DNA from 3 places in the Burkholderia sp. BCC0044 genome. Region 3 is predicted to be linked to each of the others. Evidence: riboswitches for the same ligand, from Rfam matches in the RefSeq annotation. Region 3 holds a riboswitch; each other region holds the start of a gene.
The links. A riboswitch is a leader RNA that binds a small molecule or an ion and turns the genes downstream of it on or off. The one in region 3 is predicted to bind cobalamin.
Positions count from the first base shown of each region.

Region 1: linked by a shared signal. The riboswitch ahead of cobW (cobalamin biosynthesis protein CobW) and the one ahead of HWX14_RS35655 (CbtB-domain containing protein) in region 3 are both predicted to bind cobalamin.
Region 2: linked by a shared signal. The riboswitch ahead of cobG (precorrin-3B synthase) and the one ahead of HWX14_RS35655 (CbtB-domain containing protein) in region 3 are both predicted to bind cobalamin.

Region 1 is NZ_CADFDO010000001.1:640,437-644,139, reverse strand. Features, by position in the region: gene HWX14_RS02925 (TonB-dependent siderophore receptor) at 1-1,124, opposite strand, end outside; cobalamin riboswitch at 1,277-1,541, shown strand; gene cobW (cobalamin biosynthesis protein CobW) at 1,868-2,956, shown strand; gene cobN (cobaltochelatase subunit CobN) at 2,963-3,703, shown strand, end outside.
Region 2 is NZ_CADFDO010000001.1:620,649-624,351, reverse strand. Features, by position in the region: gene HWX14_RS02845 (precorrin-2 C(20)-methyltransferase) at 1-289, opposite strand, end outside; gene HWX14_RS02840 (precorrin-8X methylmutase) at 286-912, opposite strand; gene cobG (precorrin-3B synthase) at 905-2,305, opposite strand; cobalamin riboswitch at 2,414-2,605, opposite strand; gene cbiE (precorrin-6y C5,15-methyltransferase (decarboxylating) subunit CbiE) at 2,808-3,703, shown strand, end outside.
Region 3 is NZ_CADFDO010000010.1:150,574-154,276, reverse strand. Features, by position in the region: gene HWX14_RS35665 (inorganic phosphate transporter) at 1-850, opposite strand, end outside; gene HWX14_RS35660 (histidine phosphatase family protein) at 1,017-1,604, opposite strand; cobalamin riboswitch at 1,651-1,794, shown strand; gene HWX14_RS35655 (CbtB-domain containing protein) at 1,827-2,036, shown strand; gene HWX14_RS35650 (CbtA family protein) at 2,050-2,772, shown strand; gene HWX14_RS35645 (LysR family transcriptional regulator) at 2,794-3,702, opposite strand.

The DNA.
Region 1 (3,703 bases), on a different contig from region 3:
AGCGCCGGACCGGTCGCGACCTTGCCGCCCAGTTCGACGCCGGTCTGCACGTTGAGATGCGTCATGTCCTGCAGGTAGCGCGCCCGCTGCACGCGCCGGTAATCGCGCGGCTTCGTGACGTAGCTTTGCGTGACGTAGGTATTGTCGAAGGTGCTGCGCAGATCCAGCACGCCCAGCGTATGACGCAGTTCCCAGCCGCCATCGAACGCGTGCGTGAAGACCGAGCGCCAGTTCATGTTCGCGTCGCGGATGGTATCGCGGCCCGCCGCGCCGAAGAAGGTCGCGCGCCGCGCGGACGGCAGCGAGTACGCGACCGGCTTGCCGGCCGCGTCGAGCGCGGCGACGGGCGCCGGCATGCCGCGATCGGGCACGCGTCGGTACGTGTCGTATTCGAACTGCAGCAGCCAGCTGCGCTGCGCGTCCCGCCATTTGATCGACGGCGCGACATACTGGCGCGTGCCGTCGACGTGGTCGCGGAAGCTGCCTGCGTGTTCGCGTCCGGCATTGAGCCGCACGCTCCATGCGTTCGACAGCGTCCGGTTGAGATCGACCGACGCGCCGAGCCGTCCATAACTGCCGGTCGCCGCCGACAGATGCCCGAAGTTTTCCGGCAACGGCTGCTTGGTGATCCGGTTGATGACGCCGCCGCCGCTGCCGCGCCCGTACAGCGCCGCCGCCGGCCCCTTCAGCACTTCGACGCGTTCGATGTTGCCGAGACTGCGCACGTATTGCGCGTCGTCGCGCATGCCGTCGAGCAGCAGGTCGCCCGCGGCGGAAAAGCCGCGAATGCGGAACGAATCGAAGCGCGTATCCGACGTGTTGGACACGCCCGGCACGCCGGCCAGCGCATCGGCCAGCGTGCGGCCGCCATAGGACAGCGTTTCCTCGACCGCGACGCTGTCGACGGTGTGCGGTACGTCGCGCGGATCGCTGGCGGTGCGGGTTGCCGTGCTCACGCTTTCGGCGCGCGGATCGTTCGGATGACGGCGGCTGCGCACCTCGAGCGCGGGCAGTTCGTCGTCGAACTCGGCCGCCGGGGCGGGGAAGGAGGCGACGCCGGCGATCGAGCACAGCGACAGGGCCAGCGCAGGAAAGCGCCGCCCGGATATCTGTCGTTTCGACATGAAGATTTAAGGATGACTGAGTGATTGCCTCACATTGCCGTTGCGCGGTGGTTTCGTTGTTGTTGGGGGGAAGTTTATCTCGACTGGTTGAAAACGACAATCATTCGCATTTGCCGCCGGCTGCTCGCCTTGACGCTCTCCGCCCCGCCGCCTACACTCGCACGCGTTTTGGTGCTCGCGCGCGCCGCTCCGGCGCACGCAGTTAAACGGGAAACAGGGAGCCTGCCTGCACCGCAGTCGAGCCAACCTGTGCTGCCCCCGCAACGGTAAGCGAACGCGTCGCGCGCAAGCGCCACGCAGCGCCGCTTCGCCGCATGCCCTGCGCATGCGGACGACCGCCACTGGATGCCGCGCATCCGGGAAGGCGAAGCGGCGTGTTCGTCAGCCCGGATACCGGCCGAGACATTGGGGTTCAGCGCCGCGGGGAGGCGGCGCATCGTCCACGGCCGCAGTTCGCCGACACCCGAGCCTGTTCCGCTTCCTCCGCCGATTCGCCCGCCGCGCATGCGCGCGGGCCGGCGCGACGAACGGCAGGCGGCGCGGGCACGGCGACGACGGCCGTGTTGGCATTCACGATGTCGACCGTTCGCAAGGAAGCGTCATGTCCGATCCGTCGTTCCGTTCGTTCCGCGGCCGTCCGTGCGGACGCCGTCGCGCCGTCCCCGCGATCTCCCAGATGACATGCCGCGCCGCATTCGCCGCGACGAGCCCGGCCTGATTCCATTTCCGTCACAGGACCTACCATGACCCTACGCAAGCTTCCCGTCACGATCGTCACGGGCTTTCTCGGCAGCGGCAAGACGACGCTGATGCGCCACATCCTGCAGCACGCCGAGGGCCGCCGCATCGCGGTGATCGTCAACGAATTCGGCGAGCTCGGCATCGACGGCGAAATCCTCAAGGGCTGCGGCATCGGCTGCGACGATGCCGACGGCGCGCAGGGCGAAGCATCGGGCCAGTTGTACGAACTCGCGAACGGCTGCCTGTGCTGCACCGTGCAGGAAGAGTTCTATCCGGTGATGGAAGCGCTCGTCGAGCGCCGCGCGGACATCGATCACGTGCTGATCGAAACGTCGGGCCTCGCGCTGCCGAAGCCGCTCGTGCAGGCGTTCAACTGGCCGACGATCCGCAACAGCTTCACGGTCGACGCGGTCGTGACCGTCGTCGACGGGCCGGCCGCCGCGAGCGGCCAGTTCGCGGAAAACCCGCAGGCCGTCGATGAACAGCGTCGCGCCGATCCGAACCTCGACCACGAATCGCCGCTGCACGAACTGTTCGCCGATCAACTGTCGTCGGCCGATCTCGTGATCGTGAACAAGGCCGACCTCGTCGGCGACGCGCAGTTCGCGCAGATCGAAACCGCGATCCGCGAAGAAATCCCGCCGCAGGTGAAGATCGTGCGCGCGACGCGCGGCGAACTCGATCTCGCGATGCTGCTCGGGCTGGAGTCGGCATCGGAGGAAACGATCCACCTGCGTCACGACCACCACGGCTCGGCCGACGACGGCGATCACGATCACCATCACGACGATTTCGACTCGGTGGTGGTGTCGGGCGACGCCGGCACGCGCGAAGCGACGATCGCCGCGCTGCAGCGCGTCGTCGAAACGCACACGATCTATCGCGCGAAAGGCTTCGCCGCGCTGCCCGATGCGCCGATGCGGCTCGTGATCCAGGGCGTCGGCCGCCGCTTCGACAGCTATTTCGACCGCCGCTGGCAAGACGGCGAAACGCGCGCGAGCCGCTTCGTGCTGATCGGCGAGGATCTCGACGCGGCCGTGCTGCAACGCGCGTTCGACGCCGCGTGCGCGGCCGAGCCGCAACAGGCGTAACGCACGATGCATCTGCTGCGCACCACGCCGGGCGGCTTCGTCGACGATACGCAGGGCGTCGTCCGGATCGACCAGCAGCCGGCCGACATCGTGATCCTGAGTTCGGCCGACACGACGCTGTCGCTGCTCGCGAGCGTCGTGCCGCAGTTGCCCGAAGGATTCCCGAGCGTGCGGCTCGCGAACGTCACGTTCCTGCGGCAGCCGGCGTCGGTCGATTTCTACGTCGACGACGTGCTGCGTCATGCGAAGACGGTCGTGATCGATCATCTCGGCGGCGAAGCGTACTGGCCGTACGGGATCGAGCAGGCCGTGTCGCTCGCGTCGAAACGCGGGCAGCAGCTCGCGATGTTCTCGGGCGACCTGCAGGAGGACCCGAACCTCGTCGCGAAGAGCACGGTCAAGCCCGAGCTGTGCCGGTTGTGGTGGCGCTACCTGCGCGAAGGCGGCGTGCACAACGCCGACGCGCTGCTGCGCAGCATCGCGTTTCACACGTTCGGGTTCGGCGACGAGCCCGAACCGCCGCGCCCGCTGCCGGCCGCCGCACTGTATCACCCGGCGCGCGACCGCGCGAGCGTCGACGACTGGCGGCCGCGCTGGACGCCGGGCGCGCCGGTCGTCGCGATCCTGTTCTATCGCGCGCACTGGCAGGCCGCGAACACGGCCGTGTTCGACGCGCTCGCCGATGCACTGATCGACGAAGGACTGAATCCGCTGCCGATCGCGGTCACGTCGCTGAAGGACGCGGTG
Region 2 (3,703 bases), on a different contig from region 3:
GCGCCGCGACGATCTCGGCCGCGGTGTCGTAGAAATCGGCGATCACCGTCTCGTAGCACAGCGGCGGCGGCAGCGCCTCGGTCGTCACCGGATAGACGAGCGGCAGTTGCGTCTGCCCGTCGAGCAGGTGCGCTTCGACGATGCCGTATGCGTTGCCTTTCTTGCCCTTCGCGACGAAATACGCGACCACGGGCGCCGCCTGCAGCACGCGCAGCGCCTTGATCGTCATCAGTTCGGGATCGCCGGGGCCGACGCCGACACCGAACAGCCGTCCGCGCGCAGTCGTCATTCGACCTCCGTTGCGAGCGCATTGACCGCGGCGGCGGCCATCGCGCTGCCGCCGCGCCGGCCGAGCAGCGTGACGTACGGCACGCCGCGGCTGTCGGCGTCGAGCGCCGCCTTCGATTCGGCCGCGCCGATGAAGCCGACCGGGAAACCGACGATCAGCGCGGGGCGCGGCGCGCCGGCGTCGATCATGTCGAGCAGGTGGAACAGCGCGGTCGGCGCATTGCCGATCACGACGACGCTGCCCGCGAGATGCGGACGCCACAGTTCGAGCGCGGCGGCCGAACGCGTGTTGCCGAGACGTTGGGCGAGGTCGGGCACCTCCGGCTCGCCGAGCGTGCAGATCACGCGATTGGCCGCGGGCAGCCGCGCGCGCGTGATGCCTTCGGCGACCATCCTCGCGTCGCACAGGATCGGCGCGCCGGCCGCGAGCGCCGTGCGGCCGGCCGTGCCGGCGCCGGCCGAGAAGCGCAGGTCGTACGCGACGTCGACCATCCCGCTCGCGTGAATCACGCGCACCGCGAGTTTCTCGAGATCGGGCGGCACCTGCGACAGGTCGGCCTCGGCGCGGATCGTCGCGAACGACTGGCGGTAGATTTCCTGCCCGTCGCGAATATAGTCAAGCATCGGTGGTGTCCTGGCTGTGCCGCGCGTCCATGAGTCGGACCGCGGCCTGGTCAATCGTCAGATGGCGCGCGAGCGGGGCGCCGAGGCCCGCGGCTGCGTCGCGCCGGTAAAGGTCGTAATGTCCGGGCGCCACCGCGACGAGCGTATAAAGGTCGTAATGTCCGGGCGCCACCGCGACGAGCGTATGCGCGGCGGGGTGCGACAGCGCGCAGTGGCGCTCGCAACCGGTCAGATGCACGTCGAGCGGACGGCCAAGTCGCGCGGCGAGCGCGCGCGCGTCGTGTTTCGTGTCGGCGTGCGCTTTCGCGCAGCCCGCGCTGCCGGTGCAGGCGACGAGCGTCGCCAGCGGGTCGGACGCTGCGCACACGAGGCCGATCGACGCGAGGGCTTCGTATGTCGCAGCCGCACGTTCGTTCGGCACGCCGTGCATGAACACGCCTTGCCACGGCGTCATCGACAGCGTGCCGTCGCCGTCGGCTTCGGCCAGCGCGGCGAGCCGTTCCAGTTGCGCCGCGTCGAGCCGCCCGAGCGCGAACTGCGCGCCGACGCTGCAACGCGCCGCATCGCGCGACGGGTGCGCGCCGAAACGTAACGCAGGGTCGGCACGCGTGCGCCGCCAGCCGGCGAGCGCCGGATCGGCCGCGAGCGGGAAGGGCAGATAGTGTTGCGCGCGGTGGAACAGCGTGCGTTCGTCGCACGTCGCCAGCAATGCGCGCATCCGCGTGACGTCGGCCGGCGCGAGATCGAGGAACGCGAGCAGCAGCGCGCGAACCAGCGCGACGCCCTGATCGATCGACACGTCGACCGACGCGGGCCGGTCGCCGTGCGCAACCGGCGGACAGCCGGCCAGCCCCGCCGCGAGACGTACCGCGCCGTCGCCGCGACGCCACGCGGCGAGCCAGATGTCGTGCGGATGATCGAGCGCGGCGACGGTTTCGCCACCGTCGAGCTGGATCGAGCATTTCGGCGACAGTTCGCCGCGACGCGGCTCGCTCGCCAGCATGTCGAGCAGCGGCCCGGCGAGCGCGTGGCTATCGACGAGCGCGGCGGGGTCGTGCCCGGCGAGCGGGCTCAGCATCAGGTTGCGCACGTCGTCGCTCGCCGCGAGCGCGGCCGCATCGAAGGCGGCATTGTCGGCGCTTGCGCGCGGGCCGAGCCCCGCATCGAGCAACGCATGCGCGAGCGCATCGGCCGCGCCGTCGCGAATGCCGCGCAGCTGGAGATTCGCGCGATTGGTCGCATCGATCGCGCCGGAGCCGTACCGGCGCGCGGCAGCGGCGATCGCGTGCGCCTGCCGTGCGTCGAGCCGGCCGCCCGGCAGCTTGATCCGGCACAGCCCGCCGTCGGCGGCCGCGACCACGCGCACAAGCCCCGGGCAGGCCGACGGGCGCACGACGGGCGATGCAGGAATCGAATCGGGGGCGGAATTCAACGGGATACCGGAACAGGGTGTGGCGCCGCGGCCAACGCATCGGTACACCCCGCCCGACGCCGACTGGCACGCACGCACTTTCTGGCCGGCAGGTCTCCTGGCTGACAGGTCGGCGCCGTCTCCCGGCCTTCCCGGTGAAACCAGTGGCATGAGGAGGAGATCGGCTCGCTGTCTACAGTTGCGGGGGCAGCCACAGCGGCGCGCGGCGCGCCCTGTGTTCCCTCTTCGGCCCCGAAGGGCACCGGCGAACGAACGGCCGTAGGATACCCGATTTCGGCCGCGATTCGCGACCGGCTGGCCGTTCGCGGCGGGCGAAGCGGGCAATGGCCGGGCGCGGGCGGGCCGGCAGATGAAACGCCGGGTCGAACACGGTACCATGCCGTTTTTTGCAATGCGGACGGCTGCACCGGCGCTTTCGCGGCCGCGCGGCGACACGATGAAATCGAACGATGGGGAAGGGTGCATGACGGCGTGGCTGACGGTAGTGGGCATCGGCGACGACGGTTACGCGGGGCTCGGACGCCACGCGCGGCGCGCGCTGCTCGACGCGACGCACGTGGTCGGCGCGAAACGGCATCTCGACATGCTGCCCGCGCGGCTGCGGGCCGCGCGCGAAGCATGGCCGTCGCCGTTCGACCTGTCGGGGCTGCTCGCGCGCCGCGGCGCGCCCGTATGCGTGCTCGCGAGCGGCGACCCGATGCTGTTCGGCGTCGGCGCGACGCTCGCCCGCGCGCTTTCTCCCGACGAATGGCGCGTGCTGCCCGCGCCGTCGTCGCTGTCGCTCGCGGCCGCACGCCTGGGCTGGGCGCTGCAGGACGTCGGCGCCGTCTCGCTCGTCGGGCGTCCGCTCGCGACGCTGGCGCGCCACCTGCTGCCGGGCCGGCGCCTGTTCGTGCTGAGCGCCGACGGCCGCACGCCGGCCGCGGTCGCGGCCGAACTCGCCGCCCGCGGCTTCGGGCCGACGCGCATCAGCGTGTTCGAACATCTGGGCGGCCCGCTCGAGCGGCGGATCGACGGCCTCGCGCAGGACTGGAACGTCGACGAAACGGCCGCACTCAATCTCGTCGCACTCGACTGCCGGGCGGGCCCCGACGCGCCGCGCCGCGCGCTCACGCCCGGCCTGCCCGACGACGCGTACCGCCACGACGGCCAGCTCACCAAGCGCGACCTGCGCGCGATGACGCTCGGGCGCCTCGCGCCCGCGGCCGGCGAACTGCTGTGGGACGTCGGCGCCGGCAGCGGCTCGATCGGCGTCGAATGGATGCGCGCGCATCCATCCTGCCAGGCGATCGCGATCGAAGCGCATGCGGAACGGCTGCGCTTCATCGAACACAACCGCGATACGCTCGGCGTGCCGGG
Region 3 (3,703 bases):
GTGCATAGGCGGTGGGCACCGTGCCGATCAGGATCAGCATGATGAGGCCCATCCCTTTCTGCCCGTCGTTCGACCCGTGCGCGAACGACACGCCGGTGCAGGTGAGGATCAGCAGGCAGCGAATCCAGAACGGCGGCGGCTGATCCTTCGGCGGCTCCTTGTACAGCTCCGGAATCCGCACGACGGCCTTCAGCACGAGCAGCAGCAGCGACGCACACAGGAAGCCGACGATCGGCGAGAGCAGCAGCGACTTGCCGACGCCGAGCGCCTGGCCCCAGTCGACGCCGCTCGTGCCGGACGGCCCGTGCATCAGCTGGTTCATCAGCCCGACGCCGATGATCGACCCGATCAGCGTATGCGAGCTCGACGACGGCAACCCGAAATACCAGGTCGCGAGGTTCCAGACGATCGCGGCGATCAGCAGCGCGAACACCATCGCGAAGCCCGAGCCGCTGCCGACCTGCAGGATCAACTCGACCGGCAGCAACTGCAGGATGCCGAACGCGACGGCACCGCTCGAGACCATCACGCCGAGGAAGTTCCACATGCCCGACCAGATCACCGCGACGTTCGGCGTCAGCGAGTGCGTGTAGATCACGGTCGCGACCGCATTCGCGGTGTCGTGGAAGCCGTTGACGAATTCGAAGCCGAGCGCGATCAGCAGTGCGGCGCCGAGCAGCAGGTACGGGAACAGTGTCCCTTCGCGAACCGGCGCCAGATCGGCGACCAGGTGCGTGGCGATATAGACGGCGCCGAGCACGAGCACCAGCAGGAACGCGGCATAGCCGATCTGCTTGGTGCGCGCGATGGAGGCCGGATTGTTCGGGGCGGACGAAGCGGGTTGATTCATGACGGCATCTCGTGAGGGAACCTCGTCCGATCCTAGCTGTGGCTAGCAGTCAGTTTGATGACAGTCGGGAGGACGAACGGTGTGTCTTACGGGATGTAAGGCGAGCGGCTGCCTGCGAAGCGTTGGGCGCGCATCGTCGGCTCACATAGTAAACATGCCAAGCGGTTTAGGTGCCGGCGCCGAGCACGATGTCCGTCGCGGCCAACGTCCAGCCGGCCGGCGACGCGACGAACGTCGTGCCCGACAGCGGCGCGACGTCGAGACGCGTGGCCGCTTCGGGACTCATCCGCCGCACATGCGCGATGGCCGCGCGGACGATCGGCGCATGCGTGATCGCGACGACGTCGCGATCACGCGGCAATCCGTCCAACCATGTGCCGACCCGATGCGCGGCGGCGTCGAACGATTCGCCGCGATGCGGCGACGCGGATGGTGTGCCGATCCACGCCGCAAGTTCGTCAGGCAGGTCGCGTGCGAGATCGTGCAGCCGCTTGCCGCGCCAGTGGCCGTAGTCGATGTCGCGCAGCGCGTCGTCGATCTCGGCGTGCAGCCCGAGCGCGTCGGCCGTCTGCCTCGCGCAGCATGCCGGGCTGCACAGCACGAGCGCGCCCGCAACGCCCGTCCACCGGCCGCGCAGCGCAGCGGCTTCGGCGAGCCCGGGCGCGTCGAGCGGATCGTCGTCTGGAAACGTGCCGGTGCGCATGGCGCGGGTCGATGCGTGGGCGATCAGGCAGAGCGAGGCAGGCAGGGTCATGTCGGTTGTCGGATGATCCGGAACGGGGCGCGCTCGCCCACGTGTCATCGCTTCAATACGCGAACGTTCGCGCGTACAATTCGCCCGATACGAAGCGCGGAAGCCGGTGCAATTCCGGCGCGGTCGCGCCACTGTAACCGGGGAATCGATGATCCCGGAAGCCAGACCTGCCTTCGTACCCATCCATCATTTGTCGGGGCGCGATTCCCCTGAGGTGCATCCATGAGCGAAGCAGTGCTGAAGCCGGCGGTCGTGCCGGCACCCATCCCCGTCCGTGAGCTGTTGCCGTGGGCCGTGTTCGTCGGCCTGATCCTGCTGCTCGCGCTGTATTTCGTCGGTGCGGAACAGGGCGCGACGTCGCTCGTGCCGGGCATGTATGTACACGAATTCGTGCACGACGGCCGCCATCTGCTCGGCTTTCCCTGCCACTGACGCGGAGCCTGCGATGGTCGGAAAGCTGCTCATGCGCGGGATGCTCGCAGGCATCGCCGCGGGCCTCCTCACGTTCGGTTTCGCCAGGATCGTCGGCGAACCGCAAGTCGATCAGGCAATCTCCTTCGAAGAAAAAAACGCCGCCGCCCAAGGCGAGGCGCCGGAGCCCGAGCTGGTCAGCCGCCAGACGCAGGCCGGCCTCGGGCTGCTGACGGGCGTCGTGACCTACGGCGCGGCATTCGGCGGGCTGTTCTCGCTGGTCTTCGCGTATGCGTACGGACGCGGCAGCCGCCTGCCGGCACGGCCGCTGGCCGCGTGGCTCGCGCTGGCCGCGTTCGTCGCGCTCGTGATCGTGCCGAATCTCAAGTACCCGGCCAATCCGCCGTCGGTCGGCGACCCCGACACGATCGGCTATCGCACCGGCCTGTTCTTCCTGATGATCGCGATCTCGGTCGCGACGATGGTGTTCTCGGTCGGCGTGCGCCGCCATCTGCTGGCGAAGCTCGGCCAGTGGAACGCGTCGATCGTCGCCGGGCTGGTGTTCGTCGCGATCATCGCGGCCGTGCAGATCGGGTTGCCTTCGGTCAGCGAGCTGCCGGCCGATTTCCCGGCGGCCTTGCTGTGGAAGTTCCGCGTGGCGGCCATCGGCATGCAGGTGATCATGTGGACGACGATCGGCCTGCTGTTCGGCGCGTGGGTCGAGCGCGGCGAGCGCGCCGGCATGCGCGCCACCTGACGCGATCGCAACCGGGCGCGCCTAGCGCAGCATGCGTGGCGCGCTCCACGTCGATTCGCGCGCCAGCGCGACGAACGCGGCCAGATAGTCGATCGATGCGTCCGCTTCGCGGATGCCGAGGAAGATCTGCTTCGCGATGCCGTTCTTGCCCAGCTTGACCGGCACGACCGGCATCCGGTCCGCGTACTCGTCGGCGAGCCACCGCGGCAGCGCGGCCACGCCGCGCCCGCTCGCGACCATCTGCAACATGATGTCGGTCGTCTCGATCGACTTGTGCCGCCTCGGCACGATGCCGGCCGGCGTCAGGAACTGGTTGTAGATGTCGAGCCGGTCGGTTTCGACCGGGTACGTGATCAGGATCTCGTCGGTCAGTTGCTCGGGCGTCACGTAGTCGGCATTCGCGAACCGGTGCGAATCCGCGACCACCAGCACCTGTTCGTAGTCGAACACGGGATCGAAGCGCAGCCCCGGCTTGTTCAGCGGATCGGGCGTCACGAGCACGTCGATGTCGTAGCCGAACAGCGCGCCGATGCCGCCGAACTGGAAGCGCTGCTTCACGTCCACGTCGACGTCGGGCCAGCGCGACAGGTACGGCGACACGACCTTCAGCAGCCACTGGTAGCACGGGTGGCACTCCATCCCGATGCGCAGCGTGCCGCGCTCGCCCTTCGCGTACTGCTTCATCCGCTCCTCGGCGAGCTCGAACTGCGGCAGCAGCCGGTTCGCCAGCTTCAGCAGATACTGGCCGCCCTGCGTGAGCCGCAGGCCGCGGCCTTCCCGATCCCAGATCGGCGTGCCGAGCTGCTGCTCGATTTTCCTGACGGTGTGGCTGAGCGCCGATTGCGTGAGGTGCAGCGCGTTGGCCGCCGCGGTCAGCGAGCCCTGGCGCTCGACTTCACGAATGACGACGAGATGGAATCGTTCCAGCATG